3 regions of the Aciduricibacillus chroicocephali genome follow, and region 2 is predicted to be linked to each of the others. Evidence: predicted binding sites of a transcription regulator. Region 2 holds the regulator's gene; each other region holds the start of a gene.

What was found. The regulator LexA, encoded in region 2, represses DNA repair genes until DNA is damaged. The targets are predictions, from matches to a motif close to CGAACATATGTTCG.
Region 1: a site for LexA is predicted at 7,099-7,112, ahead of uvrB (excinuclease ABC subunit UvrB). Genes of this name have one in related genera too.
Region 3: a site for LexA is predicted at 4,888-4,901, ahead of QR721_RS04750 (YhjD family protein). Genes of this name have one in related genera too.

The regions. Positions count from the first base shown of each region.
Region 1 is NZ_CP129113.1:1,908,065-1,919,396, reverse strand. It holds one part of gene prfB (peptide chain release factor 2) at 1-375, shown strand, start outside; gene cccB (cytochrome c551) at 488-859, shown strand; gene ftsE (cell division ATP-binding protein FtsE) at 1,098-1,784, shown strand; gene ftsX (permease-like cell division protein FtsX) at 1,774-2,667, shown strand; gene QR721_RS10030 (murein hydrolase activator EnvC family protein) at 2,728-4,116, shown strand; gene QR721_RS10025 (S41 family peptidase) at 4,246-5,712, shown strand; gene QR721_RS10020 (PDZ domain-containing protein) at 5,827-7,038, shown strand; gene uvrB (excinuclease ABC subunit UvrB) at 7,209-9,191, shown strand; gene uvrA (excinuclease ABC subunit UvrA) at 9,199-11,332, shown strand, end outside.
Region 2 is NZ_CP129113.1:1,258,485-1,268,024, reverse strand. It holds gene QR721_RS06615 (YneF family protein) at 1-224, opposite strand, end outside; gene tkt (transketolase) at 473-2,476, opposite strand; gene QR721_RS06605 (DUF896 domain-containing protein) at 2,558-2,791, opposite strand; gene QR721_RS06600 (YneB family resolvase-like protein) at 2,855-3,514, opposite strand; gene lexA (transcriptional repressor LexA) at 3,794-4,417, shown strand; gene QR721_RS06590 (YnfE family protein) at 4,441-4,701, shown strand; gene QR721_RS06585 (YqcI/YcgG family protein) at 4,737-5,453, opposite strand; gene QR721_RS06580 (excalibur calcium-binding domain-containing protein) at 5,636-5,902, opposite strand; gene QR721_RS06575 (hypothetical protein) at 6,076-6,216, opposite strand; gene QR721_RS06570 (twin-arginine translocase TatA/TatE family subunit) at 6,230-6,412, opposite strand; gene QR721_RS06565 (DUF1259 domain-containing protein) at 6,684-7,079, shown strand; gene QR721_RS06560 (hypothetical protein) at 7,272-7,820, opposite strand; gene QR721_RS06555 (hypothetical protein) at 8,011-8,376, opposite strand; gene QR721_RS06550 (hypothetical protein) at 9,272-9,540, shown strand, end outside.
Region 3 is NZ_CP129113.1:901,130-912,461, forward strand. It holds gene hemH (ferrochelatase) at 16-951, shown strand; gene hemY (protoporphyrinogen oxidase) at 951-2,366, shown strand; gene yhfH (protein YhfH) at 2,451-2,579, opposite strand; gene lplA (lipoate--protein ligase) at 2,863-3,858, shown strand; gene QR721_RS04745 (competence protein ComK) at 4,007-4,528, shown strand; gene QR721_RS04750 (YhjD family protein) at 4,422-4,865, opposite strand; gene QR721_RS04755 (TVP38/TMEM64 family protein) at 5,042-5,668, shown strand; gene lepB (signal peptidase I) at 5,747-6,322, shown strand; gene addB (helicase-exonuclease AddAB subunit AddB) at 6,587-10,081, shown strand; gene addA (helicase-exonuclease AddAB subunit AddA) at 10,089-11,332, shown strand, end outside.

The DNA.
Region 1 (11,332 bases), 650 kb from region 2:
TATCGTTCAAGTGGTGCAGGTGGTCAGCACGTTAACACTACTGACTCTGCTGTACGGATTACCCATACTCCAACTAATACAGTAGTCACATGCCAGTCTGAGCGTTCTCAGATTAAGAACCGTGAGCAGGCTATGAAAATGCTGAAGGCGAAGCTTCATCAACTTGAACTGGAGAAGAAGCAGGCAGAGGTCGCTGAATTGCGCGGAGAACAGAAGGAAATCGGCTGGGGAAGCCAAATTCGCTCATATGTTTTCCATCCTTACTCAATGGTAAAAGACCATCGTACGAATACCGAAGCTGGTAATGTCCAAGGTGTTATGGATGGCGATATTGATCAGTTTATTGATGCATACTTGCGTTCACAAGTAAAGTAGTCTCTTTCTATCGTCCGGGATATGTTTAATATCCCGGACTTCTCTGTTTAATTCTTCCTTGTTCGGTTATAATAGTTAGGAAACTATTAACCGACTAAGGGGGAATGGAATCGTGAAGAAATGGCTTATGGCAATTGTATTTGGCTCCGCTCTAGTACTTGGAGCATGCGGAAATGATGATTCTGACAGCAAAGAGAAAAACAACAATAATAAAACTGAAACATCTAAACCTGCAACACCTGGAGAAAGCAAAGTAGATTCTGCAAAAGCAGAAGAACTATTCTCCAACAACTGTGCTTCATGCCATGCACAAGATTTGTCTGGCGGAGCGGGTCCAAGCTTGAAAAATATTGGTTCACAGCTGAGTGAAAGTGAAATCAAGAAAATCATTGAAAAAGGTAGAGGCGGCATGCCTGGCTTTAAAGGAAACCTTGCCGATGGTGATATCAGTATTCTTTCTACATGGCTTGCCGAACATAAGTAATTCCAAAAAAAGCAGAGACTGCAGATCAGCAGTCTCTGCTTTTTTGCCTTTCATTTTGTCGAAAAGTATTTCAATATGAAATGTAAATGTAATGTTTTTGTGTCGGAATGCGTTGATAAATAGTGTTATAATGAGGTGGATTGCCAGAAGGCTAGCTTGTTCGTTAAGCAAATACATATAAAATTACGACTTAAAATTAACCGGTTTACACAGGAATTAAAGGTGGTATGCAGTGCAGATGATTTCAATGAAAAATGTATACAAAACATATGGAAATGGGGTCACGGCGCTAAACGGCATTAATGTCGAAATTGATAAAGGCGAATTTGTCTATGTTGTCGGTCCAAGTGGTGCCGGCAAATCGACATTTATCAAGCTTATATATAGAGAAGAAAAAGCGACCGCTGGAGATATTGTTATTAATGAAAAAGAACTTTCAACGATAAAAGAGAAACAAGTCCCGATGTTGAGACGGGACATTGGTGTAGTCTTCCAGGACTTTAAGCTGTTGCCGAAACTGACAGCCTATGAAAATGTCGCTTTTGCTATGGAAGTGATTGAAGCTCCGCCTTCCACTATGCGAACACGCGTCTTGGAAGTACTGGATCTTGTCGGGTTGAAGAACAAATCCCGCTTCTTGCCGGATGAGCTTTCTGGTGGGGAACAGCAGCGGATTTCGATTGCAAGGGCAATTGTTAACCGTCCGAAGATTGTCATTGCAGATGAGCCTACAGGCAACATCGATCCAGATACATCTTGGGAGATCATGCAGATCTTCGAGGAAATCAACCGTCGGGGTACGACTTTAATCATGGCGACTCACAGCAGAGAGATTGTCGATACAATCCGTAAACGAGTCATTGCGATTGAGAACGGTACCATTGCAAGAGACGAGGCATTGGGGGAATATGGCTATGAAATTTAGTACACTCTCACGTCATGCCCGAGAAGCGATGAAGAACATATTCCGTAATGGTTGGATGACAGTAGCCGCAGTTGCAGCGGTTACGACAACGCTAGTCCTTGTAGCCGCGTCACTTGCGATCATCCTTAACTTGAATCAGATTGCAAAAAAGGTAGAACAAGATATTCAAATCGATGTCTTAATTGATAATACGGCCGATGAAGCTGATATTAAACTTCTTGGAGAAGAGCTTGAACAGATGGATGGCGTGAAGTCAGTTGTCTTCTCTTCCAAGGAGGACGAGTTAAAGCAGCTTAAGAAAAGCTTCGGAGATAATGCTCGGTCGTGGGAAATTTTTGAGAAGGATAACCCGCTGAATCACGTGTATAAAGTAAAAACATCCAATCCGGAAGATACCGTTGCTAAAGCAAAGACTATCGAAAAGATGAACTATGTAGAGAAAGTGAATTATGGAGAAGAAACAGTAAAGCGCCTGTTCCAGTTTAATAAATACGCACGAGCCATTGGAATCGTACTGATCGTTGGCTTGCTGTTCACGGCGATTTTCCTGATTTCAAATACAATCAAACTGACAATTATGGCACGAAGCAAAGAGATTGGCATCATGAAACTGGTTGGTGCGACAAATGGATTTATCCGTTGGCCATTTTTCATTGAAGGCATGCTCCTCGGACTGCTCGGTTCAGTTGTCCCGATTATCCTGATTCTATCAGGCTATTATTATCTTGATCATTACGTCAAAGGGAAAATCAGTTATTCATTCATGGATCTGCTTCCATATAACCCGTTCGCATTTGAGCTATCCATTATCGTAATATTGCTTGGCGTCTTGATTGGTGTTTGGGGCAGTGTCATGAGTATACGGAAGTTCCTTAAAATATAACCTCATACAATACAAATCAAACAATATCGCAAATTATGCTGAAGAGAGGAGCATACGGAATTGAAAAATAAACTTAGTGCCTGCCTGCTCATTCCAGCGCTTCTAATCGGAGTTGGAACAACAGCTGAGATTCATACGGTTTCAGCAAAATCCGCTAGTGATGTTCAGAAAGAAATTGATGATCTGAACAAGAAGAAAAGCAACATTAGAGAACAGAAAGCGAATCTTTCTGGCAATAAGAAAGACACTGAAGCAAAGCTGAATGAAAATGAAAGTAAGCAGGAAACGGTGGAAAAACAACTGAGTGAGTTGGAAGAAGAACTCGGAAAGACTTTTAAGAAGATTAATGATAAGAAAAAGTCTATTACTAAAACGAATGAACAGATTAAGAAACTTGAAACAGAAATTCGCAAGCTGCATGATGAAATCGAAGTACTGAAAGATAAAATTAAAAAACGTGAAGAAATTCTTAAAGATCGTATGAAGTCCATTCAGGAAAGTGGCGGAACGATCAAATATCTTGAAGTTCTCATGGGCTCCCAAGATATTGGAGACTTCATAAGCCGCTCAACCGCTGTTGGCACAATTATGGATCAAGATAAAACGATCATGGAAGAACTTGAGGCAGATAAGAAAAAACTTCAAAGCAAGAAAAAATCTGTTGAAAACAAAAAATCCGAAGAGAAGAATAAGAAAGAAAAGCTTGTTGCTCAAAAGAAAGATCTCGATCATTTGAAGGCTTCACTAGATGACCAAAAATCTGAAAAAGATAAGCTTATGGCATCACTTGAACAAGAACATAAGCATCTTGAGGAATTCAAAGTTAGCATTGACGATGAACAGAGAATTCTTGCAGCTCAGGAAGAAGCAGTACATAAAGCCATTTCTCTTGCAGAAGGCAAAAAAGGAGAAATTGAACGTCAGGCGAGAGAAGCTGAAGAACAGGCAGCAAGATCGTCTCAGCATCAAACTTCAGCTTCAACCTCATCCTCTTCAGGGACGAGCAGCTATTCAGGCAGTGTGCCTTCAACGGGAGGAAGTGCGAAGTTCAGCTGGCCGGCATCAGGAGCTCTATCATCCGGTTACGGACATCGCTGGGGAACATTGCATGCAGGGCTTGATATTGCAAATGTAATAGGGACTCCTGTCAAAGCAGCAGCTCCAGGTGTTGTTATTTCTACAAACACACCGAATGATGGACAGATGAATGGTTATGGAAATGTTGTATTGATTGCCCACTCTATGGGCGGTACAACATATACGACACTTTATGCACATATGAGCAAGATTTCTGTTAGTGCAGGTCAACATGTGGATACGGGTGATCTTGTTGGTGCAATTGGAAACACAGGTCAATCAACAGGTCCACATCTTCACTTCGAAGTCCATCATGGTGGCTGGAACGCAGCGAAGAGCAATTCCATTGACCCGGCAACAGTACTGCCATAAGCTGATTACGAATCATGAATTGTTAATCAAAAGCATATATTTTACAAAAAGGCGTCACACTTACTGTGGGACGTCTTTTTTTGGTAAAATGGTTGGACGAACAAAGTAGCTTAAAGAGGTGTGGATATCATGAAACGAAACAGGACAAAGATCGTCCTGCTGCTCATACTTATGCTCTTGATCGGGGCTGCCGCCGGCGGTTACGCAGGCATCAGATGGTCAATTGCGAAATTCCAGGAAGAAGGAATTGGTCTTGTCCCTAGTGATAACGGGACAGAGGGTGAAGCAGAAGACGGCAATCAATCGGCCTCCATGGCAAAAATCAACCAAGCCTATAAGCTGATTCAGAAACATTATGTTGAAAAGGCAAGCGACAAGAAACTTACTGAAGGTGCGATTCAAGGGATGCTTGAGGCGCTCAAGGATCCATACAGTACATATATGGATGCAGAGACGATGAAGCAGTTCAATGAACAGATCGAAGCATCATTTGAAGGAATTGGTGCGGAAGTAAGCATGCAGGAAGGCAAAGTGACGATTGTATCCCCAATCAAAGGCTCACCTGCCGAAAAAGCAGGACTGCGTCCGAAAGACCAAATCCTTAAAATCGATGGTAAAAGCATTGCGGGACTCGATTTAAATGAAGCTGTTGAGAAGATCAGGGGCAAAAAGGGATCTAAAGTAAAGCTGGAAATCAAGCGTCCTGGTGCAAAAAGTGCTTTCAGCAAGGAAATCACGAGGGATGAAATACCTTTGGAAACTGTTGAATCAAGCATGAAGACGGTTGATGGCAAGAAAACAGGCGTCATTAAACTGACTTCATTCTCAGAAACGACGGCTGATGATTTCAACAAGGCACTTAAGAAACTTGAGAAAAAAGGCATGCAAGGACTGATCATCGATGTAAGAGGAAATCCAGGAGGTCTGCTGAACTCAGTCGAGGATATCCTTGGGAACTTTGTTCCGAATGACAAGCCTTTTGTCCAGATTGAGGATCGTAAAGGAAATAAAGAGCCACACTACTCCGACTTGAAGAAGAAAAAAGACTATCCAATTTCAGTGCTTACTGATGAAGGTAGCGCATCTGCCTCTGAAATTCTAGCTGTAGCGTTGAAAGAAACAGGCTATGATACTGTCGGAACGAAAAGCTTCGGTAAAGGTACTGTCCAGCAGGCTGTTCCGCTAGGTGATGGCAGTACAATCAAGCTGACATTTTATAAGTGGCTCTCCCCAGATGGCAACTGGATCCATAAAAAGGGGGTCAAACCGACGATTGAACAGAAACAACCAAAGTATTACTATGCCAATCCTGTACAGGCTGATAAAGTATTGACAGTCGACCATACAAGTGATGACATTGAGAACTTGCAGATCATGCTGAAGGGACTTGGATTTGACCCAGGAAGAACTGACGGTTATTTCAGCAAGGAGACCGAAAAAGCAGTCAAGGCTTTCCAGAAGAGCAATGGACTAAAAATAACAGGCAAGGCTGATAAACAAACAACGGAAAAGATTGAATCAGAAGTCGTCAATCATATTCGCGAAGGCAAAGACGACAAACAGCTTGAAAAAGCTCTTGATACACTCTATAAATAGAAAGTTACCCTCCGCAGCGTTCAGTGCGGAGGGTTTCCTTTTGTCCAAATGGGCATGTCCGGCCGGTTTGTGCTAAAATATGTAGAGTAAATGATTCAGGAAGGGGGCGGGAGAATGGTTGAATCCTGGCTCTTGGAATTGGTCAAAGGCATTGGGCGGGTTTTCCTGAACCCGATGTTATATTTGGCAGTTTTTATCATGTTCTTCGCAAGCCTGCAGCGGATCAGGCGTGAACGACTTGATTTTGGAATTATGGTCAAACCGCTGCTTGCTGAGACAAAAGGTGTTTGGAGCCTCACGCTTCTTGCAGGCCTTATCATTAGCATCATCATGCTTGGAGCTGGTTTTGTATTTTCATACGAAACAATTCTTGTTGTGAATCTGGCTGTCGTTCTTCTTGGAATTACAATACGCTTTTCTTTATTGTCAGCCGGATATACAATCGTACTCGCTGCTCTTGCCTTATACATACTGCCATACTGGTTTGGAACTGCAGGATTTCTGAATGAGTCTCTGCCACATGGCGTCAACTATTCGGGTCTGGCGATTCTTGCCGGACTGCTCATTATCGGTGAAGCACTTATGTTGAAACGGACGAAATCGAATGAATCTTTCCCTTCCCTTGAACTTGGTAAAAGAGGGCGATGGATTGGTGGACATCAACTGAAAAAGATGGGCATTGTTCCGTTCTTCGTATTGATTCCTTTAGGAGCAATCGAGCATTCATCGACTTTTTGGCCAGCTGTCACAATCGGTGGGAATACGTACGGACTTATGCTAATCCCGTTTGTTATTGGTTTCAGCTACCGAGTACACGGCGATCTGCCTGTTACCGAAAGAGCTAGATTGGCAAAACAGCTGCTGACAGTCGGTTTTACAGTTGTCATTGTTGCTTGTATTTCCATTTATGACGTCCGTATAGCGCCATTAGCATTTATTCTCGCCTTCCTCGGCAAAGAATGGATTCACTTCCAGCAGCGGAGACGTGAGCAAGGAAGCAATCCAATTTTCCATGAGAGAAAAGATGGGCTGATGGCACTTGATGTACTGCCTAATTCTCCAGCTTCTCGTGGAGGTATCCAAGTCGGGGAGCGCGTCGCTAAAGTTAATGGGACAAAAATATCCAATGTGGCTGATCTAGAAGAGGCACTTCTAACAAGCGGTTCGTTCTGCAAGCTGGAAGTGATTGGCCATGATGGAGAGAAGCGATTTGAACAGACGGCGCTTTATGATACAGATCACCGTCACCTCGGACTTGTCCTAGTTGGAGAACCGTATGACCAGAAGTATGCATCTAGAAGAATGAGTGAGTTTCAACAAGGTTAATTGAGACGGACGTCTGGAAAAGGGCGTCCGTTTTTTCTTGTTTTACCAAGTTCGTTTGCGAGAATACTTGTTCGTAATATGGTAAAATGGAGTATAGCGTTTTAAGTACGAATCTTACCGGCCACACAAATGGTGCGGATAAAATATATGGATAGATGGGGGTTTGCCTTGTGAATGACAAGTTTGAGCTTGTGTCCGAGTACAAGCCGCAGGGAGATCAGCCGAAAGCGATTCAGGAGCTTAAGGAAAGAGTTCTTGCTGGACAGCGGCATCAGACGCTTCTCGGCGCTACAGGTACAGGTAAAACTTTTACTGTTTCCAACGTTGTGAATGAAATCAATCGGCCGACACTTGTCATTGCCCACAACAAAACGCTTGCTGGGCAGTTGTACAGTGAGTTCAAGGAGTTTTTCCCTAACAATGCGGTTGAGTATTTCGTCAGTTACTACGACTACTATCAGCCGGAAGCTTATGTGCCTTCCACTGATACTTTTATAGAAAAAGACGCCAGCATCAATGATGAAATTGATAAGCTGCGTCACTCGGCGACAACAGCGTTGTTTGAACGCCGTGATGTCCTTATTGTAGCTAGTGTTTCCTGCATCTATGGGCTCGGTTCGCCGGAAGAATATAGCAGCCAGGTTGTTTCACTCCGTACAGGAATGGAAAAAGAGAGAGATGAACTGCTTCGAGACCTCGTTGACATTCAATATGCACGAAATGATATTGACTTCCAGCGCGGAACGTTCCGTGTACGCGGTGATTCTGTCGAAATCATTCCGGCTTCAAAAGAAGCAAGCTGCATACGTATCGAATTTTTCGGTGATGAAATTGACCGGATGCGTGAAGTGGATGCGCTCACTGGTGAAGTAATTGGCGACCGTGAGCATGTGGCGATTTTCCCAGCTTCCCACTTCGTAACTGGTGAGGAGACGATGAAAAAAGCGATTGTCAACATCAAGGCAGAGCTAGCCGAGCAATTGAACAAATTCCGTGAAGAGAATAAATTGCTGGAGGCCCAGCGTCTTGAGCAGCGGACGAACTATGATATTGAGATGATGGAAGAAATGGGTTTCTGTTCAGGTATCGAGAACTATTCCCGTCACCTTACTCTCCGCCCAGCTGGCTCCACACCTTATACATTATTAGACTTCTTCCCTGACGATTACCTGCTCGTTATCGATGAGTCCCATGTAACTTTGCCGCAAATACGCGGCATGTACAATGGTGACCAGGCTCGTAAACAGGTACTCGTCGATCATGGTTTCCGTCTGCCATCAGCGCTGGACAATCGTCCACTTAAGTTTGATGAATTCGAAGAGAAGACGAACCAGCTCATCTATGTATCCGCAACTCCAGGACCATATGAGTTGGAACATACACCGGATATGACAGAGCAGATCATTCGTCCGACTGGGCTGCTTGATCCGCCTATTGAAATCCGTCCGATCGAAGGCCAGATAGATGATCTGATAGGAGAAATCAACAAACGTGTTGAGAAGAATGAGCGTGTGCTCATTACGACTCTGACAAAGAAGATGTCAGAGGATTTGACCGACTATCTGAAAGAACTAGGCATGAAAGTTGCCTATCTCCATTCAGAAATTAAGACATTAGAACGGATTGAAATTATCCGAGATTTGCGTGTCGGCACATATGATGTACTGATTGGTATCAACTTGTTGAGGGAAGGGCTGGATATTCCTGAAGTTTCACTCGTTGCAATTCTTGATGCGGACAAGGAAGGGTTCCTCCGGTCAGAGCGTTCGCTTATCCAGACTATGGGACGAGCTGCTCGTAATGCTAATGGTCAAGTTATCATGTACGCAGACAGGATTACGAACTCCATGCAAGTGGCGATAGATGAAACACAGCGCCGTCGAGCTAAACAGATTGCCTATAACGAAGAACATGGCATTGTACCGCAGACGATTCAGAAAAACGTACGCGATGTGATCCGCGCAACAGTTGCTGCTGAGGAATCTGAAGAATATAAAGCAAAAACAGAGAAGTTCTCTAAGATGACGAAGAAAGACAAGAAGAAAATGATAGAGAAGATGGAAAAAGAGATGAAGGATGCTGCCAAGGCACTCGACTTCGAACGGGCCGCCGAACTGCGTGATATCGTCTTTGAATTGAAATCGGAAGGGTGAACAGCCTATGCAGAACAAAATGATCCGGGTTCAAGGTGCACGTGCTCATAATCTTAAAAACATCGATGTTGAGATTCCGAAAAATGAACTTGTCGTCGTGACAGGACTCTCCGGTTCAGGTAAATCATCACTCGCCTTTGACACAATATATGCAGAAGGACAGCGTCGCTATGTCGAATCGCTCTCTGCATATGCGCGCCAGTTCCTCGGACAGATGGACAAACCGGATGTAGACACGATAGAAGGCTTGTCTCCGGCTATTTCCATAGATCAGAAGACAACGAGCCGCAACCCGCGCTCAACTGTCGGGACAGTTACTGAAATCAATGATTACCTGCGTCTCCTTTATGCACGTATAGGAAGACCAACTTGTCCAAAGCATGGAATCGAAATCACTTCCCAGACCGTCCAGCAAATGACCGATCGCCTGCTTGAATATCCTGAACGCACAAAGATGCAGCTCCTTGCACCAATTGTTTCCGGACGCAAGGGTGAGCATGTGAAAGCACTTGAGAAACTTCGTAAAGAAGGCTATGTGCGGGTTCGGATTGACGGTGAAATGATGGAAGTGACTGATGAAATCAAGCTTGAAAAGAACAAGAAGCACTCCATTGAGGCTGTTATTGACCGGGTTGTCATCAAGGAAGGAATCGCTGGAAGACTTGGCGATTCAATTGAAACAGCTTTATCCCTTGGAGAAGGCAAAATGATTGTCGATGTCATCGGTGAAGAAGAGCTTGTTTTCAGCGAATTACACGCTTGCCCAATTTGTGGCTTCTCCATAGAGGAGCTCGAGCCGCGTCTGTTTTCTTTCAACAGTCCATTTGGTGCCTGCCCAAGCTGTGATGGACTAGGTTCGAAGCTGGAAGTCGATCTTGATCTCGTTATTCCGAACTGGGATCTTACTTTGAATGAACATGCGATTGCGGCTTGGGAACCAATCAGTTCTCAATACTACCCGCAATTGCTGCAAAGTGTGTGCGAGCATTACGGAATTGATATGAACACGCCGGTAAAAGACTTGCCTCAAGAGCAGATGGATAAAATTCTAAATGGGAGCGGCAAGGAGAAAATCCGTTTCTACTACGTGAATGATTTCGGAAAAGCACGTGATCATACTGTTGAATTTGAAGGGGTTCTTAAAAATATTGAACGCCGTTTCAAAGAGACTACATCCGATTTTGTACGCGAAACTTTAGAAAAGTATATGGCGACGAAAAAGTGTCCGACTTGTAAAGGGTATCGTCTTCGTGAGGAAGCCCGTGCAGTTCTCATCAATGGAATGCATATTGGTGAAATCAGTGATTTTTCAATTACAGAAGCGAAGAAATTTTTCACTGATGTCAAATTGACAGAGAAGGAAGCGAATATTGCTCGTCTAATATTTAAAGAAATATGTGACCGACTCGAATTCCTGGCAAATGTCGGACTCGATTATTTGACGATGTCACGGACAGCAGGCACGCTTTCTGGCGGGGAAGCCCAGCGAATCAGGCTGGCCACACAGATAGGCTCAGCGCTATCTGGAGTTCTCTATGTACTTGATGAACCTTCAATCGGCCTTCATCAGCGTGACAATGACAGACTCATTGGCACTTTGTTGAAAATGCGTGACCTGGACAATACATTAATTGTCGTTGAACATGATGAAGATACGATGATGGCTGCAGACTGGCTAATTGATATCGGACCTGGAGCTGGTGAACATGGTGGACAAGTTGTTTCCGCTGGACGTCCGGAAGATGTGCTCAAAGATCCAAACTCGCTTACAGGTGCATACTTATCAGGACGGAAATTCATTCCGCTCCCGGAAGAACGCCGCAAGCCGGACGGTCGGGAAATCAAGATTACCGGAGCAAAAGAGAATAACTTGAAAAATGTAACGGCAACATTCCCGCTAGGTATCATGACTGTTGTCACAGGTGTTTCTGGTTCCGGAAAGAGTACACTGATCAACGAAATTCTTTATAAATGCCTCGCCCGGGACTTGAACCGTGCCAAAGTGAAGCCAGGCAAACATAAAAATATAACAGGCCTCGAACATATTGAGAAAGTAATTGATATTGATCAGTCACCGATTGGTAGAACGCCTCGTTCGAACCCAGCGACATATACAAGTGTCTTTGATGACGTGCGTGATG
Region 2 (9,540 bases):
TACTTCTTGTCGAACTGATTGTTCATCGACCGCATCATCTGATTGATTTTCTTCTGAGACGGTTTCTGACCCATTTGCATCATCATCGTACGAAGCATTTGTTCATTGATTGGCGGGTTCTTTTTCAAATAGGTAAGCATGTATTTTCTCGCCAGGAAAAAACCAAGTACAGTACCCAATAGCAATGCAACAATCGCAATGATTACTATCCAGAATGTTGCCAAAACATTTCCTCCTTCAATAGCTCACGAAGCGTTTAAGCGGAGCCGTCATTCGATTCGTCTGCGCAAAATCCAAATTGAAAAATGCGCTCAGTTGAAATCCATTATGATTGCAATGGCGTTTTTTTTGCACAACGAAATTCTATCTGTTTTACAGTTGAATGTAAAGTATTAGTTCTTTTCACCAGTCAAAAGATTTAGTTAGGAAAAGAAGAGGATGGGCCTTCAGGCGCCATCCTTTTTGACTGCCATTATTTAAGCAAGTCTTCTACATGCTTTACTACATTTTCCACTGTGAAGCCAAATTCCTCTATCAATTTATTGCCGTTAGCTGAAGCGCCGAAAGTATCAATGCCGATAATTGCACCTTCACTTCCTGTATAACGAGCCCATCCAAATGTAGATGCCATTTCGATAGCAACACGCTTTGTCACCTGTTTCGGCAAAACAGTGTTTTTGTACTCTTCACTTTGTTCGTTAAAGCGATCCCAAGAAGGCATACTTACAACGCGGACATCAACGTCTTTTTCACGAAGCGCATTCTGGGCACTGATTGCCAGCTGAACTTCTGAACCAGTAGCAATAAGAATTGCATCCGGCTGCTCCTTCGTGCTTTCACTAATAATATAAGCACCTTTCTTCACGCCTTCATAAGCATGTTCCTTCGTGTTTTCCAACGTAGGTAATCCTTGACGTGTAAGAACAAGAGCAGTCGGTTTGTCCTTCGACTCAACAGCAAGACGCCAAGCTGCAGCTGTTTCATTGCCATCTGCTGGTCGTATAACCGAAAGTCCAGGCATTGCACGGAAAGCTGCAAGATGTTCAATTGGCTCATGTGTCGGTCCATCTTCTCCAACTGCAATGGAATCATGTGTAAATACATATGTTACAGGCATTTTCATAAGTGCGGACAATCGAACTGCCGGACGAAGATAATCACTGAATACGAAGAATGTTCCAGCAAATACTTTTAAGCCGCCATGAAGAGCCATTCCGTTAAGTGCAGCAGCCATGGCAAATTCACGAACACCAAACCAAATATTACGGCCAGCATAGTTAATTCTTGAGAAGTCAGAAGCACTATTAATTGTTGTTTTATTTGAACCTGCAAGGTCCGCGCTTCCTCCAAAGAATGAAGGTACGGCTTCAGCGATTACATTTAGAACTTCACCTGAAGAAGCCCGTGTTGCTAGCTTGTCTTTTCCTGCTTCATACACAGGGATATTCTTTTCGTAGCCTTCAGGCAATTCACCTTTAATAGCCTGTTCAAACTCCTCGGCTAGCTCTGGGAAGGCCTCCTTATAAGTAGCAAATAGTTCATTCCACTCATTATCAGCTTTAGCACCAGGTGTTGCGATTTTGTTTGCAAAATCGTCATAAACCTCTTGCGGCACTTCAAATTCTCCATGCGACCATTTGTAGTATTCTTTTGTTAGAAGTACTTCATCAGTTCCTAATGGAGCACCATGACTTGTAGCAGAAGCAGATTTATTAGGCGAACCATAGCCGATAATCGTTTTGATTTCAATCAAAGTTGGTTGTGTCGTATTTGCTTTTGCTTCTTTAATCGCAGAACGGATCGCATCGATATCATTCCCGTCTTCAACCCGGATAACTTGCCATCCATAAGCCTTAAAACGATCTTCAGTTTCATCAGAGAATGAACGATTAAGGTCTCCATCCAGTGAAATGTCGTTTGAGTCATACAATGCGATAAGTTTGCCGAGGCCAAGATGTCCTGCAAGGGAAGCAGTCTCATGAGAGATTCCTTCCATGAGATCTCCGTCACTTACTAATGCATATGTATAGTGGTCCACAATATTGAAATTCTCTTTATTATATTTTGCACCAAGATGCGCTTCAGCCATCGCCATACCAACTGCCATAGCAATTCCCTGGCCAAGTGGCCCGGTAGTTGCTTCAACACCATCAGTATGATGAACTTCCGGATGCCCAGGTGTTTTGGAATCCCACTGACGGAAGTTTTTCAAATCATCAAGAGATACACCGTATCCGGACAAATGCAGGAGTGAATATAGCAGCATTGAACCATGACCCGCTGATAGGATAAAACGGTCACGATCGAACCACTTAGAGTTTTTTGGGTTGTGGTTCATGAAGTCAGTCCAAAGTGTATAGGCCATCGGTGCTGCACCCATTGGCAGACCTGGATGGCCTGAATTTGCCTTCTCAATCGCATCAATAGAAAGTGTGCGAATCGTATTAATCGATAATTGCTCAATAGTTGCTGACATGTGTTTGCCTCCTGTTTTCTTATAATCCTATTCTATAATGAAAAATGCCTGTTCACAAGAGCGACAGGCATTCTTAATCGATTAATGTTTTTTTCGGCGTTCCTGTAATTCTTTAACCTTTGCAGGAGTGACGTCATTGCCCGCTGGATCGATAACTGTCATCGTACTCAGCTGATTCGTAAACGACTCACGTACGTTTTTTAAATATTCTTGACGAAGTTGTTTCTGTTCGGCTTTTTCCTCTTCTGTTAGACCAGTTGATTTTGCCTTCTTTGAAAGCTCATTTATACGAGCGAGTTTTTGTTTTGTAATCAAATTTTACCGCCTCCTTGCAGAAAAATAAGAAAGCATAGGCCTACTATTGCCTATAGTTATATTTTACTCTTTCAAGTGGCCGGTTTCAATTCTTTTATACTCCTGATATCGTCTATGCACTGTTGCTTTGGAAACGTTGTACCCCAGGCCATTCAGAACAGAGGCTATTTCCTCAAATGTCATCTTAGTTGCACGCATCCGGGCAACTTCCTCAACAGGAAAATCAATTCGCTCCCTACCAGGGGATAAATCCCGGTTTTTTAAATTACGACTTGGATCATAACCGTTTTCAACTGCTTTACGCATTCCTCGTCTAATTTTCATATTGTGAATTTTGCGTTGATATTCCTCCACAATCCCAACGATTTGAAGGACCATAGAGTCTGATTCAGATAATTCCAGTTCACCATCATGAACTGCAGTATAGACAGGAATTTTCATTTTATTCAACTGATGAAACAGAGCAATCTTTGCATTTCCCCGTCCAAGCCTAGTTTCATCCTGTATTAATAGGCAGTCTGCCTCCCCTGCTGAAAATGCATCAAGCATCGTAAAGAGGCCTTCCCGCTCAATTTCATAGCCACTTTCCTGCTCTTCAATTAATGAGACAATAGACATTCCATGCCTGTCAGCAAGTACTTTCAGTTCTTCTTTTTGTCTTAATAGAGATGTTTCCTGTGTATCTTTCGTTGTGCTAACCCTGCAATATATGATTGCTCTCATGATGCTCTCCTTCATACCGAATCAGCTAATAATTAAGAACAAGTATAGCAGAATAAGAGAAAATCCAAAAGTTGCGAGATAGAATGCATCTGTCTTGTCAATTTTGCTGAACATGAGTAACATCTCCTCCATTTTTAGAACGAATGTTCCTTTGTGTCTAACCCGATAATAAACAGAACGTACGGTCTTGTCAAGGTCTTTTTAGAACGAATGTTTGCTTTTGTTATGTGTAAATGATAGACTGTTACTAACAAGACTTATTCAAGAGGTGATAGCGACATGACAAAGCTTTCTAAACGACAGCAAATGATTTTTGATTACATAAAAGATGAAGTACGGACGAAAGGTTATCCGCCTTCTGTAAGGGAAATTGCCCAGGCGGTTGGCCTCGCTTCAAGTTCAACTGTCCATGGTCATCTGTCTCGAATCGAGAGCAAGGGGTTTATACGCCGTGATCCTACAAAGCCACGTGCTATAGAGATTCTCGATATATCGGATACAGCAGGCATACCGAAAGAAGAAGTGCGTTATGCTCCTGTTATTGGAAAGGTAACAGCTGGTATACCTATTACGGCTGTGGAAAATATAGATGAATTCATTCCTCTTCCAAAGAATACGGCAGGGCCTGATGATCATCTTTTTGTGCTTGTCATTCAAGGAGAAAGCATGATTGAAGCCGGAATATTAGACGGAGATATGGTTATTGTTAAACAACAACATACAGCCGATAATGGGGACATCGTTGTAGCAATGACTGAAGAGAACGAAGCAACAGTAAAGCGCTTCTTCAAAGAAAAAGAGCATATTCGTTTGCAGCCGGAGAATGCTACAATGGAACCGCTCATCTATAACAATGTTACAATTCTAGGCAAAGTAATCGGCCTATATCGAACAATTTCCTGATTCGTTTTTGAAGGAGGCTGCGTGTGGAAAGAGACCAAATTTGGGATTATGTCATGGCAATTCGCAACAATGTTATACGCTCGATGGACCCGCCAAGTGATGAGAGAAAAGAAGCCATGCTTGCCCAACGTAAAACGGTCATGGCTTTTGAGAAACAGTTGCTGAAGGAGATTGATAAGGACGAGGACTTTGAAAGTTTTATCAAACTAGCTATCGACTGTGCCCTCGGAGAATACCCTTTTGATGATTTAGTAACATTCTATAATCGAATATGTAAAAACTAGCCCCCTCGAGCTCTTTGGCTTGAAGGGGTTTTACATTATTTGCTCTCTGTTTTAATTGGATGAAAAGGACACTTTCCTATTTCTTTTTCATTATCATCTGATATGATATATTGCCTCCATTCCAATTTATCTGTTCCAATTTGACCTAAATCAGGATGTGGAGGCATATCTTCTATTGCGGCAGCACGTTTACGAATAAACTCGCTCGCTTTTTTACCAGCTTTTGTATGTGATTCAATCCCTTTAAAAATTCTTCTCGGCTGAAATATCATTATCTGACATTTACCGATGTTTCTTGTTATTCTGTTTTTATAGGCAGGCATATTACCAGACACGAAGATTTGCTCTCCATTGTATACAAATTCCCAATCCGGATCTTCTGGATCTCTTGGGAACTGATGTGGCCACTCCATTTGGTCACTTGCATGCAAGTTATTTAAAATACTCCAGAATACCCTTTTATAAAATTCAAAAGACATTTCCTTTTCCAATGGCTTGATAAACAGTACCAAGGCATGTCGCTTCTCACTTGACTTAGATAATATAAGAAATTCTGATAAGACTTTCGGCAGAGAGGACAAATCTTCTTTTTCTGCGTAACAATAGCGCAGATGCCCATGCTTTTCAGCCTGTGTGCCAAAATAACACGGAAACTGCTTGTTTTCCACAATCTCTCTCCAAGCTTCATATTGCTCCACAACCCAGCCTGGCAACTTCTCTTCATGGTTTAACAGGAATTTCCTATCCACCATCTTCACAATTTAATATGCCTCCTCTAAATCGCTCACAATTATCTTTAAAAGTCGCTCATCACAAATTATGTAGACGTTTAAAAATTGTTACGATCACCCAGGATGGCATAGAGCATTAATATCATTTATATAAAATAAAAAAGCGCATTTTCATAAGAAAAATGCGCTTTTCAATACAGGAATTATCTTTCACAAGCAATTCCATCTTTATCACGATCTTTGTTTTTATTAGTTTCATATAGAGATTTTGAAGCATATGGTTTGTATCTTGTTTTTCCACCTTTATTTTTAGTTGTAGAAGACTTAGCGACACCGCCAGCATAATCTTTGTTCAACTCTGTACAATTCTGATAGTATTTCGCTTTTGCTGTTGCTACATCTGTTGATATAAACGATAGACTTAGAAGCAATCCTAACGATACGACAGCCATACAAATCTTTTTAAACATAGGTAATTTTCCCCCTCAAAATTTGATTTTATATTAATACAAAAACTGGCAAAATTCAACAATTTTTTTTCACAAAGAAGCAGACCGTAAATTTCGCTGGTCTGCTTCTTACTTATGTACTGTTATTGTATCTATGAGTATATTCAACAAAACATTCTGCTGATTTTCCTCTTTCACCCTGCCATTCCATAAATTGCAATTACTACAGCTATCAATCCGATAACCAATGAAATTACCAAAGCACTGGCAATTATACCATCCCATTTATCAAAGCCATTATTATGATCACTTGAATTACTTTTATCAATTTGCATCTAATCACCTTTTCTAGGCCTGTTCATTTTTATTAGTATTATCATTTTCATTTATAATTTCGTTGGCGGATTTCTTGAATTCGTGTAATGAAGCTCCAAGTGCCTTCCCAATCTCGGGTAGTTTGCTCGGTCCGAAAACAATCAATCCTGTAATGAGAATAAGGATCATTCCAGGCATCCCGATGTTGCTAAACATTCTTCTTCCCACCCTCAATATATTTTTTTCAGATTATACATCAAAGCCGATTAAATTACTCGAGTTTAATATGGCTTTTACATAAATTTTACAAAGGCATTTAAAATAGAAGAAATTAGTTTAAAGCTTTCTCTATTGTAAATCCGCATTTTCTCAATGGATTTTTCACTATTTATATAAACTATTAAATCATTTCTTTTAAATTTGGCTTTATCACCTAAACAAGCATTTACGCCTTACATATCTTATAAGTGTGTAAGGAGGTGAAACAATGAATTCATGTTATTGCGCAAGATTAGCTGAAATAATTGGAGGATTGATTTTATCTTCCACTGATGGTGTATGTGCGGTTTCAAGACTACGAGAGATTGATGCGAAGATTTTAAACAGAACAACAAAATCCCCTTTAGCTCTACCATTTGCTCTATCATTTGAAAGTAGTCAATGCGGTGAGACCTTGAACTTAGGAGAAACCGTTATTCTCCAAAGGGAGATTAATCCTTTTCTTTCTGAACTCCGAGAGAGAGGGATTATTGTTACAGCACTCCACAACCATTGGTTATTTGATAACCCGAGATTGATGTATGTGCATTGGGAAAACGTAGGGAATCCATTTGATTTTGCAAGGAATAGTATTGAAGCTGCTGAAGATGCAGGATTATTTTAGATTTAAATAGCTCCCTGTTCATGAGCTGTTTTGCACAGTGTGCTTTTAACTCACTTTAAAGCGATTTCTGATCAAAATAAAAAACAGATCATGACGGTAAGTCATTGATCTGTTTTTATTTATAGGGAAAAGGTGAGGTATAATGTCATTCTCTCTCCATTTTTTGTAATACTTCTCTTATATGAAACCTATTTATTTAATTCGAATCTCAATTGCTTCTTTATTTTGTTCCACTAAATCGTCCAACAACTCATTTGCATGATGATCATATTCTTCTATACCGAACTCATCATCCTTAAGTTCACCCAATATTTCTGAAGTATAGGTATTAATATAAGCAACCATTTTCGCAGATGTCTCTGTATATTTTTTATAATATTCTTGTGGTTCAATCCCAAGCTTAGCTGCCTGTGGATCTGCAAATGTCCGAATGGATTGTGCTTCTGCACTTTTCAACTCATCTGGAGGATACGTACCATGGGATTCCTTTATATCTATAACTTGTTTGGAAATATCTATATTCATCTTTTTCACTTCCTGTTCAGCCAACTTGGCTTTAACAGCTCCTTCAACCATATCCGTTAATGCATCATCAGGATACAAAAAACGCAAATAGCCAACCGTAATTTTTTCTCCCCTAACAACTGCAGCAACATCTTTATCTTTATAAGCCGTAGAACTCATGCATCCGCTAAGGAAGAATAAACAACTTAACATCAGGCATCCAAACCATTTGTACATATGTACCTCCACATTTTTAGAGACTCTCTATTATTCAATACAGTAATAAACGTTATTTCCTAATTCCAATCTTAAAACAAAAAGACTCATTCATATGTAACAGTTTCTTTGGATGGTCTACAAGTAAATATATAGAGTATAATTTAATTTTATTATATCTCTTTAAAAATATACTTGTTTATAAATCATTTTATCGTTCGTCTTCGTAAAACATATAGAGGAGTCCGGAAATTTCTGAAATATAAGCAACTTTTGTATCAATTACATTTTTATTATTTAATAAATAAGCATACACTTCGTCACAGAGACCATTATATTTACCGCTAGAAGGTGTTCTAAACACCAATAAGACATTTTCGATTTTACACATTTGCTGCGCTAAATATATAAGTTCTTGCATTCTTTCAATACTTTTAACATTCATAATCCCTATAACATGTTCCGGAATGATAGCTTCACGTTCGACAAAGAGTTTCTCAAGAGTTTCATAATCTTTGCGGAATAAATTTTCCCTTTCTAGATGTAAAACAAGTGTGTTCCAACCATCCCCATCCATGTCATCCCACCATGTAAGATCCATAGGTCTGTTTTTACCGTTACAAGTATCCTCTGTAAAAGGATAGTACCCCAACATGGATCCCAGCCTAGAAAATTTATTCTATCTCAGTCATTGTGAACGAATGCCTACCGTGATGATAGTTAAATTTAGAGATTGATAATTCCTTACATAACCATCGAACAATTTCATTAAATCTAAACCCATGTGACCAATTCTCCCTCTATTTTTTATTAGAATTTAGGGTTGCCATCCATCTACAATAGTCCAAATCCCTACCCACGCACACCGCTCCAAACATCCGTATTTTTCTTAATGTATCCTTGCCTTTAGATCAGCGAGCTTGGACACAACGATCTGCGCAAATTTTAATATCATCCAGGCGAAGTGATCCATGCTAGTGTCATGACTTTAACTCAATTACAGTTATTGTCTTTATATCCCAAGAAGTCGTTGTATCGGTCCACTGGTTTCTCAATTCAGCAACTTCAAAATTATTTAGTGCATATTAAATCGTTCTGAAAGTCTATTCTTATATAGATGGACTAGAAGTAATTCGATATCTACATGCTAAATAAAAATTGGGGCACAGGCCTGTACCCCAATCAATAATTTAAGCCCCTTAAAGTCTTAGTATATGCTTATGTACTGCCCGCGCTCCCATGGATGTATAGTTGTAATCTATGCTATGTATTTAGCCTTTTTATATAGTTAGTCAAAGCCCCGTCATTACGAGGCTTTTCGTTTTTTATATTTTCATACCTTTCTATCGTGGTTCTAATTTGGGGGTGTTTTGGGGGTGTAGTCGTTAAACGCTACATACCAACAATATTCACTTAATCATCCGGCATAAAATTAGTTTATTCTATATAATAGTAGTAAAGGAGTGAATCGGATGATTACGATAAAAGAGCGAGAGCTTGCACAAAGATACTTATGCCTGGATATCGCCCTTCAGGTAGATAGCACCCCGGACATGCTGTTGGAATATCAGTCAGTTACGGAACGAATGAGGAAATTAAAGCTTCTGATTGAACATGAATCGACTGTTGGTATTGCGTATGGTTTCCTGATAAAATCTGAGGACCATGAGAAAAAAGAAATTTATACAAAGAGTCACCTTGCTTATTTAGTGAAGCGAACACTAAAGGAATTCAATGGAGA
Region 3 (11,332 bases), 360 kb from region 2:
AGAGGTGCTACTAACATGGAAAAGAAAAAAATGGGTCTGCTTGTCATGGCATATGGCACACCACACAAAGAAGAAGAAATCGAGCCTTACTACACACATATTCGTCACGGTCGCAAGCCGTCTGACGAAGCACTTCAGGATCTGAAGGACCGTTATAAGGCAATTGGCGGTATTTCTCCACTTGCTAAGATTACTGATGACCAAGCTGAAGGTCTGAAAAATCGTCTTAACGAAGTACAGGATGAAATTGAATTCGAATTGTTCATCGGTTTGAAGCATATTGCGCCATTCATTGAGGATGCAGTTGCTGATATGAACAAGGCTGGTATCAAGGAAGCTGTAACAATCGTCCTTGCACCGCATTATTCAACCTTCTCCATCAAGTCATATAACGGACGTGCGAAGGAAGAGGCTGATAAATACGGCATCTCCGTAACATCTGTAGAAAGCTGGTATGATGAGCCTAAATTCATTCACTACTGGTCAACACGTGTGAAAGATACATTTGATAAGATGGCGGAAGAAGAACGTGAAAAAGCTTGTCTGATCGTATCAGCCCACAGTCTTCCACAAAAAATTCTTCAGTACGGCGATCCATATGCAGATCAGCTTCATGAAACTGCAAAACTGATTGCTGAAGAAGCTGGAGTCAACAATTATGAAGTAGGCTGGCAGAGTGAAGGAAATACACCGGATCCATGGCTTGGACCAGATGTTCAGGACTTGACACGTGAGTTGTTCGATAAGAAAGGTTACCGCTCATTCGTCTATACTCCAGTAGGCTTTGTCGCAGATCACCTTGAAGTTCTCTATGATAATGACTATGAGTGCAAGGTTGTCTGTGATGAACTTGGTGCGAAGTATCACCGACCTGAAATGCCAAACGCACAGCCTGAATTTATCGACATTCTTACTGGTGTCGTTCTCAAGCACTTGCAGCGTGAAGCGTAATGAATAGGAAGATTGCCATTATAGGCGGCGGAATCACTGGACTTTCCGCCGCCTATTCTTTAAAGAAAAAGATAGAAGAAAAAGGATTGCCGATTGATATCGCACTCTTTGAAGGCAGCAATCGACTTGGTGGTAAAATTGAAACAATGCATCATGGCGATTTTGTAATTGAGCGGGGAGCCGACTCTTTCCTCGCCCGTAAGCGACCGGCTGTTGATCTTGTCAAATCTCTAGGACTTGAAGAAGAGCTTGTAAGAAATGGCACAGGTCAATCGTATGTTCTCTCGGGCGGCAAATTACATAAGATCCCGAAAGGTTCTTATCGTGGCATTCCGACAAGATTAGGCCCTTATTTCAACTCTTCTCTGTTCTCTGCAAAGGGGAAGTTAAGGGGCAGCATGGATTTGGTTCTGCCTAAAAGCAAACATGAAGGAGACCAATCGCTAGGTGCCTTTTTTCGCCACAGATTCGGCGATGAATTTGTTGAACGGCTTATCGAACCATTGCTGGCAGGCATCTATTCAGGCAATATTGATGAAATGAGCCTGATGGCAACATTCCCGCAGTTCCATGAACTTGAACAGCGTCATGGAAGTCTTGTTAAAGGTTTGCAAGCAACAATGCCTGAAATCAATACGAAGAAACAGAAAAATCCAAAGGCAAAAGAAGGCGCTTTTCTATCTCTGAGGAATGGTCTTGGAACGATGATTACAGCTCTGGAAAAGGAGCTTGGAGCAATCATTTTTAAAGATGAATCTATAGATCATATCGAAAAGAAAGAAAACAGGTTTAATCTTTTGCTTGGCAGTGGCGAAGTATTCAAGGCTGATCGTGTTGTAATCGCGACAGAACATGAAGCAGTACCGAAAATGCTCAGCCAGTACGATTTTCTAAAGGTATTGAATGAAATACCGTCCACCTCGACTGCGAATGTGGCACTCGCTTTTGACAAGACTGCCATCAGGAAGGATATAGATGGAACCGGTTTTGTCGTTGCGCGTAAGAGCAAAACACGGATTACAGCATGTACATGGACACATAAGAAATGGCCTACGACGACACCAGAGGGGAAAGCGCTCGTCCGCTGTTATGTAGGAAAACCTGATGATCAGGAAGTTGTCAATTTGTCAGATGAGGAATTGACGGAAATCGTACTTAAAGATTTGAACAAAACAATGAAAATCAAGAAAGATCCTGAATTCGCTGTAATTACCCGATGGCGGGAAGCACGTCCGCAGTATACGGTCGGACATGTAGAGCGAATGAATAAGATTCAGGCTGGTCTTGAAGCGAACCTGCCTGGCGTGTTCCTTGCAGGAAGTTCCTATGCAGGTGTTGGCATCCCAGACTGCATTGAGCAAGGGGAAAAGGCTGCATCAAATGCACTCATCCACTTGGAAAATGAGTTGTATTAGTACAGAAAGAGGCTCACCTCAATTAAGGTGAGCCTCTTTCTCATATATAATCAACTGCTGACAGCAGTCTCTCGATTTTGAATATTATCGGGCAGGATGATCGCAGTCATCACAGAGCGATACGTAGCAATCCGCCTTTTCCCTAATTTCATGTCCGCATTTGCGACATTTTCTCTTTGGCAGTTTCTTGAAGAATTCAATAATGTTGTTCATTCGAAAAAGCCTCCTTGGGATAATGGCAAAATCTGTTTACAACAACCATTGTATTATAACAATTAAGATTAGTCAATATCTGTATTATAACAAAAGCGGGGTTTTTTATGCTTAATATTGTAAATTGTATAAAAGTTAAACGAGACAATATCCGCAGAATATGTCAATTCGGTTAAAATGAGTAGTTATTTGACTGTTTGATCAACATCTGATTGAACGTTCAGACGGTTTTGGATAAAATGAAATCATGTAAGATACGCATTAACAATGGGGGATGACATGAATGAAATTCATAGATAATAAAGGTATTACAGATCCAAGGATCAATCTGGCACTGGAAGAATACATACTTGAGAACTTCGGTGAGACGGATTCCTTCCTGCTTTTCTACATAAATGAGCCATCTATCATCATTGGCCGTAACCAGAACACGATTGAGGAGATTAATACGGATTATGTTGATTCGAAAGGAATTAAAGTCGTTCGCCGTCTCTCTGGTGGTGGAGCGGTCTACCATGATCTTGGCAATCTGAACTTTAGCTTCATTACACAAGATGATGGAGATAGCTTCCATAACTTTGCTAAGTTCACCAAACCTGTCGTCGAGGCTCTTCAGTCAATCGGGGTTCCGGCTGAGTTGAAAGGACGCAACGATCTGCTTGCAGATGGCCGCAAGATTTCCGGTAATGCACAATTTGCGACAAAAGGACGTATGTTCAGCCACGGAACACTTATGTTTGATTCAGAAATTGAACATGTTGTGTCTGCACTTAATGTGAAAAAGGAAAAAATCGAATCAAAAGGAATCAAATCAATTCGTAGCAGAGTAGTGAATATATCGGAATTCCTGGAAGAAAAAATGACAATGCAGGAATTTAAGGAATTGATTTTACGCCATATCTTTGATGTGGAAAAAGTTGAAGATGTACCGCAATATGTTTTGACTGAAGAAGATTGGAAAAATGTAAATGCTATTGCTGATGAGCGTTACAGAAACTGGGACTGGAACTTTGGTAAATCCCCAGCGTTTAACAAGCAGGCTTCACATAAATTCCCATCAGGACTTGTTGATGTACGTCTAGATGTTAAAAGAGGCATCATCGAAAACTGCAAAATTTATGGTGATTTCTTCGGTGTCGGATCGATTGAAGAGGTTGAGAAGAAGCTGGTCGGAGTCAAGCATGAGCGTGAGTCGATTGAGAAAGCACTATCAGATATTGATGTGCCACATTATCTTGGAAAAATTACAAAAGAAGAATTGATTAATCTAATTTACTGATTTTGAGGGGGACAAACCCCCTCTTTTTCCTTTTTGTCATTTTTAAGAACAAATATTTGCCTATTCAGCCTTTTCGGAAACAAGGTAATTTGCTAGATTGAAGATGACCCTTTCTTTCCACTTTAATATTTGGAAGGATGTAATCAATTTGACAAATCACCTCTACGCAACAAGCTACGAAGTAAATCCTCTTACACTTGCTATTCTTTCAAGAAAAGATGAGAAGGGCAGAACGACTGCATATGTTCTTGAACAGGATGCTGAATATGTCGTTTCCCGAACGCCAACGAATATTATTGATCAGAGCTGTTCTTACTTCGGTGCGAGTCTTAAAGGCCGCCAAGAAGGGACGAGAAGTATTTGTGGCATCACACACAAAGCTCCAATCTCAATCGATCCGGCAAGCGGTATGTATTTTTTCCCGACAGCCTCTCCATCAAACGCGCTCTGTTCCTGGATCGCACATTCACATATTGAGACACTTCATTCTCTTCCTAACCAAAATACTGAGATTACTTTCAAAAATGGTACGAGTATCGTCGTTGAGGCTTCACAAGGGTCCATCATGAATCAGGTGCAGCGAACGGCTCATTTTCGCTATTTGCTTGATAAACGCCTGCAAGGTCTGCCACGCTCTTTTGGGACGTCGGAACGGCTCCCGGTAATATAAGCTCTCTCATAATTGCTTCAACCTGTTTTCTGATTGCAGGATTGAAATAGTTGCGCTGTTCTTCTTTACGTCCTGAAATGAACATATAAGATGAGAATGACTCGTTCTGACTTAGTCTCGATACTCGTATTTTCCTCTCATGCATCGATTTCCTTAGTTCGCGCCTCTCTTTTTTTGCTTTAACAAGTAATTTTTCAATGAAATCAAGATAAGGTTCTTTGATTTTAAATGCTCCATTCGCAAAATGTTTCATGTCCTGTTCGAGAACCGTAATAGCCATTGACAGGAATAGAAAGCGTGAAGCAAGGTTGAATTCATCTTCTTTTAAATAACGCATTAAAACACACTCCTTCAGATGAAGAACGTTTGTTCTATTTTATGATGCCCGATTTTTGTTATGAATGCAATGGAATTTTTTCGGGAAAGAAAGGGTCTATGCATATTCTTTCCTGTAAAAAGGTTTATACTATAGGGTATGCGGCAAATGTTCGAATTGAAGGAGAACTGACTCACATGCATGAAGCAACCTTTGTCATTCTTACACAGAATTTAAAAGATTCAGGCCAGTATGAGGAGCAAGTAAAATATCTGCTGAATCAATATGAAAACCTCGGTCCTTTACCAGGATTGCTTCTTCCATTTGCAGAAGCATTTTTACCATTTCTGCCTCTCATCGTATTTGTCTTTGCGAATGCGGCAGCATATGGTCTACTGAAAGGGTTCATTCTCTCCTGGGCTGGTTCAAGCCTAGGATCAATCCTCGTATTTCTTATTGTTCGCAGACTCGGCAGGAAGAAGTGGGTCCGAAAAATTGCGGATCATAAGCAGGTCCATAAAGTGACAGAGTGGGTGGATCGCCACGGTTTTGGACCTTTATTTCTGCTCTTATGCTTTCCATTCTCACCGTCTTCCATTATTAATATTGTTGCCGGATTAAGTCGGGTCAGCACTCAGCAATTCATTCTAGCTGTCTTATTAGGTAAGTCGGTTATGATTTTCTCTATTGCCTACGTTGGGTCGAGCATTTTCTCGTTTGCTGAGAATCCTGTGAAGACCATTGTGGTCGGCATCTGTATAGTTCTGTTCTGGATGTTTGGAAAATTGATTGAGAAGCGGCTGCAACGCCGGAACAAAATGTAGCACCAATTTACAGAGTGTGATTAAAAGAGGTTTTTTCGGGAAAAATATGAGTAAAGAAAAGACCTGGAGGAGACAGCTATGAGAAACCGACTGCTCCGGCTTATTCCACTCATGTTGGTCGCTATTATGCTAGGCATGATGGTTCATGCCGTTCTCTTTGTAAATTACATCGTGGATGGGAAATCAATGGAACCATCTTTTGATGATGGCAATACGCTTGAGGTTAACCGGATTGCGTATAATCTGCACGAAGCAAAACGTTTTGATGTCATCGTTTTTCATGCGAATGAGAATGAGGACTTTGTAAAGCGAATCATTGCGCTTCCTGGTGAAACGATTGAATTTCGTGATGACAGTCTTTTCGTGGATGGCAAGCAGATTGAGGAGCCTTTCCTGAAGAACCGGATTCATGACCAGATTGGCCAATACACAGAGGATTTCACACTTAAAGAAAAGACGGGTAAGCAGACTGTACCGCCAAACGCAGTCTTTGTAATGGGTGATAACCGGCCGGACAGTTATGATTCAAGAGCATTTGGATTTGTTGAGAAGGAACAGATTGTTGGCAAGGTGAATAGACACTGGACTGAATCCAAAAAACCGTCGAATGTATGGCAATCAGCAATAATCCCGCTATTTTCTCTATGGAAATGAGAAAATAGCGGGATTTTTTAGTTGCTAACACTGATTCAGAAAATAGAGGGACAATATTTGTTGTCGACATTTTGAAGCATTTTTCTCTCCTTTTTGGTATCTTATGGGGGAATGAATTAATGGGATATGTTCGATTTTCATTCTCTAAATTTATGGTACAATGAGAACAAATGTTTGATTTGGCTTTCGGCTGAATTTGTGGAAGTACCGGAGAGGCAGTCATTTACTAAAATGAGATAGAGATTTTAAGTGGGAGGGATTCAAATGGGCATTCGATTTGTACTTGGTCGTTCAGGAGCGGGGCAGAGTGAGCATATTATTGAGGAAATTAAACAAAAGCTGATTGAAAACCCTCAGGGACCACCCATTTTTTATGTTGTCCCTGAACAGATGACATTCCAGCAGGAGCAAGAGCTGTTCGGCGACCCGGAACTGGGTGGCAGTATTAGAGCTCAGGTAGTAAGCTTTTCCCGTCTGGCATGGCGTGTGCTTCAGGAGACAGGAGGTGGGACGAGGCAATTTATCAGTCCTGTCGGAATTCGGATGATGCTCAGAAAAATTATCGATGAAAAGGATGATGGCTGGAATGTCTTCCAAAAGGCAATAGAAAAACAAGGTTTCCTGGAGCAGCTGGAAGGGATGATTACCGAATTCAAACGGTATGATATTACACCAGGCATGCTGGAAGAGCAAATTACGGACATCGACCAGTTCACGCATAAGACACCAAGAGAAATTTCTCTTCAGAAGAAACTAGGCGACCTCACCTACATATATGAGCACCTTGCAAAGGCTCTTGCTGGCAAGTATATGGACGGAGAAGACCAGCTAGATATGTTAAGAGATAGAATTGGGACAACTTCATTTTTCCGTGATGCAGAAATCTATTTGGACGGCTTTTATCAATTCGCACCGAAGGAAATGGCTGTAGTCGAAGCTCTTATGAATAAATGTGAATGTGTCACAATTGCGCTGACGGCTGACCCAGAGCATCTTTATGAAGAAAATGAGATGTCTGAGCTTGATTTGTTTTTTAAAACAAAAGAAACTTATTGGCAGTTTAAGCAGCTAGCTGGAGTGAACGGGATTGGTGAGGAGACGTCAGTTATTTTGGATGGCAAAGATATGAAATTTGCCAACAGCTCAGCATTTCTCCATTTAGAGCGTAATTTTGATTCTCGTCCTTTCCCTGAATATAGAGGAGAGGCTCCAATAAGAATTGCAGAAGCTGTACATCCGCGTGCTGAAGTGGAGGGGATGGCACAGGAAATCCTGAACCTTGTTCGTGACAAGCATTGCCGCTTTAAAGACATTGTTATCTATATGCGTGAGCCTGACACATACCATGATCTCATTCATACAATTTTTGATGATTATGGGATTCCTGTTTTTATAGATGAAAAGAAACCGATGCTCCATCATGTGCTTATTGAACTGATTCGTTCTGCCCTTGAGATGGTTGAGAACAATTGGCGCCATGATGCAGTTTTCAGGGTGTTGAAAACAGGCTTCATTCCCGAGGGGGATGGAGAGTTTCCATTAAATGAAGACGCGATTGATGAGTTGGAAAATTACGTCCTTGAATACGGTATTCGAAGCAGAGATCAGTGGTCAGCAAAGCGTGACTGGAAGTTCCAGCGTTTCCGCGGCTTCGACGAGGCTGCACAGACAGATGAGGAATTACAAATGCAGAAACGGATCAATATGCTTCGACGGCAAGTCACAGCTGCACTTGGTAATTTTGATGAAGAAATCAGGAAAGCTGAAACGATCCGGGAAAAGTCAGAAGCGGTTTATTTCTTGTTGGAGCGGCTTAAGGTGCCGGAACAGTTGGAGAAGTGGCGCACCTATTATGATGATCATGGAGAAATTGAACGTGCCCGTGAACAGGATCAAGTATGGGATGCCATGGTTCAGCTGTTTGATGAAATGGATGAGCTCGGTGCCAAAGAAACCATTTCTTTGAAGGCTTTCCGTGAAACACTGGATGCAGGTCTTGAGTCTCTCAAATTTGCTCACGTGCCGCCAAGCTTGGACCAGGTCATTGTCGGAACAATCGATCGTTCACGTATAAACGGCAAATCGCATGCATTCCTGCTAGGCGTTAATGAAGGAGCATGGCCAATGAAGCCGCCATCAGATGGGATGATTAGTGAAGATGAGCGTGAATTGCTCTTGAAACGTGGTGTTCGACTCGCTGAAACGAGCAGGCGCAAGCTTCTTGATGATTGGTTTTATATCTATTTGGCATTCACTTCTGCACATGAAGGGTTATGGGTGAGTTATCCGCTGAGCGATGAAGAAGGAAAGGCGAAGATGCCTTCACAGCTTATAAGACGCCTGGAAGGTTTATTCCCTTCATGCAGTGAGCGCATATTGCTGCAGGATCCCGACGAACTGTATGATGCCGAGAGATTTATTACAACACCTGTCAAAACAAGAGCAGCATTGACTGCACAGCTGGCGAGGAAACAAAGGAACTATCCAGTGAAGAATATTTGGTTGGACGTTCTTAATTGGTACATTGAAAATACACCGAAATACAGTACAACGTATGCAATTTTACAAAGTTTGCATTATGATAACTTGCCGACAGATCTTGCGGAGGAAACGGTACAACAGCTTTATCCAAAACGCTTAAAAGCAAGTGTGTCCCGGCTTGAAATGTACCATCGCTGTTCCTACCAGCATTTTGCCCAGTATGGTCTTGGACTGCAGGAGCGGCGTACGTATAAGCTTGATGCACCTGATATTGGGCAGCTTTTCCATGAGGCACTCAAGAAGATTGCCGAATGGGTTCAAGGAGAAGGCAAGGACTTTTCACAGCTTACAAAAACGGATGCTGGAAATTATGCGAACAAAGCTGTCAAAAGTCTTGCTCCCATACTTCAGCACCAGATTTTACACAGTTCGAAGCGCTATGAATATATTCAACACAAATTGAAAGAAGTCATTGCTCGAGCGGCTTATGTACTTAGTGAACAGGCTAGGATGAGCGGGTTTTCCCCGGTAGGGCTTGAGGTCGGTTTTGGGGAGAAAGAAGAATTGCCGCCACTCACAATGCAGTTGCCAAATGGTTATGAGCTCATTTTGCGTGGGCGCATTGACAGGGTAGATAAGTCGATTTCTGGAAACGACCTTTATTTGCGCATCATTGATTATAAATCCAGCTCCAAGAAATTGAACTTGACCGAAGTGTATTACGGTTTGGCATTGCAGATGCTCGCTTACCTTGATGTCGTACTGCAATCTTCAGAAGCGTGGCTTGGACTCAAAGCTTCCCCTGCAGGTGTACTCTATTTCCATGTGCACAATCCGTTCATCTCCGGAGAAAAGGCACTTTCCGAAGATAAGCTTGAAGAAGAACTTTTCAAAAAGTATAAAATGAATGGCCTTTTACTTGCAGATCAGGAAGTTTTCCGGCTCATGGATAAATCAACGGAGAGTGGGACAAGCCCGATTGTGCCCGCAGGTCTGACCAAATCTGGTTCTTTCACAAAGGCTTCAAGTATTGCTGGGAAAGAGACTTTCAACCAGCTCGAAGGTCATATTCATCAACTGATGAGTCAGGCAGGACTGGACATTACATCAGGTGGCATCCATTTGAATCCATATGAGTTAAAGGATCAAGTTGCCTGCACGTTTTGCCCATTCAGTTCTGTGTGCCAATTCGATCCGCAAATTGGTACAAATGAATTCAGGAAACTCCAGCAAATGAATGAAAAGCAAGTGCTTCAAAAATTGACAGGAGAGGAGTGAGGTAATCGTGGTTAAATGGACGAAAGAACAAGAAGATGCCATTTACTCGAAAGGAAGCGATATTCTTGTAGCAGCGGCGGCAGGTTCGGGGAAAACTGCTGTCTTGGTTGAGAGAATGATTCAGAAGCTGATTGATACAGATGATCCAATCAATATTGATGAGCTTCTTGTCGTAACCTTTACAAATGCGGCTGCTCAGGAAATGCGCAACCGGATTGGCGCAGCCTTGGAGAAAGCGCTAGAAGAGAATCCCGCTTCCAACCATTTGAAAAAACAACTGTCCCTTCTGCAAAGGGCGCCAATTTCCACTCTGCATTCATTCTGTCTGGAAGTAATCCGAGAGCATGCATATTTGCTGAATATCGACCCAGCTTTTCGAATAGCGGATGAGATGGAAGCCGATTTAATTAAACAAGACGTCATTGAAGAGCTGTTTGAGGAGTGGTACGGAGAAGAAACAGGTGAGGGAAATCTTTTCTTTGCAGTTATCGACAGATTTTCCGGAGACCGCAGTGATCTTGAAGTGGAAGAGCTCATAATGGATTTGTTCACATTTGCTATGCAGAGTCCAGATCCTGATAAATGGCTCGATTCTTTGAGTGAACCGTACAATATTCCAGAAGATTTCAGGGAAGAAAACTTGGCATGGCTGAATATCATGAAAGCGGAAATCAAGCTGCAATTTGACGCGATACGAGATGAAATTGGACATGCAATGAGTATTGCAGAAGAGAAAGATGGACCTTATCAGTACTGTTCTGCAATTGAACAGGATCTAGAAGGGCTGCGGGAAGCCGAGCAACTGATTGAGGACTGGGATGCGCTTCAACAGTTTATGAACGGATTTAAATTTGCAACATTGAAAAATGCGAAAGACTGTAATGAAGATAAAAAGGCGAAGACGAAAAAATTACGTGATGATTATAAAAAACGCTGGAATGACATGAAGGATTCGTGGTTTACACGATCGCTATCTCGTCAAGTTGAAGATATGCGCGTTCTTGCTCCGGTTGTAGCCAAGCTTGCAGATCTCGTGAAACAGTTCATAAAGAGATTTGAAGAGCAGAAGAGAGAAAAGGCTTTAGTTGACTTCTCTGATTTAGAACATTTTTGTTTACGAGTTTTAACGACAATAAATGAACAGACTGGAGAACGTATTCCATCCGAAACAGCACGTGGATTCCAATCGCGCTTTAAAGAAGTTCTTATTGATGAGTATCAGGACGTCAATCTCGTGCAAGAAACGATTGT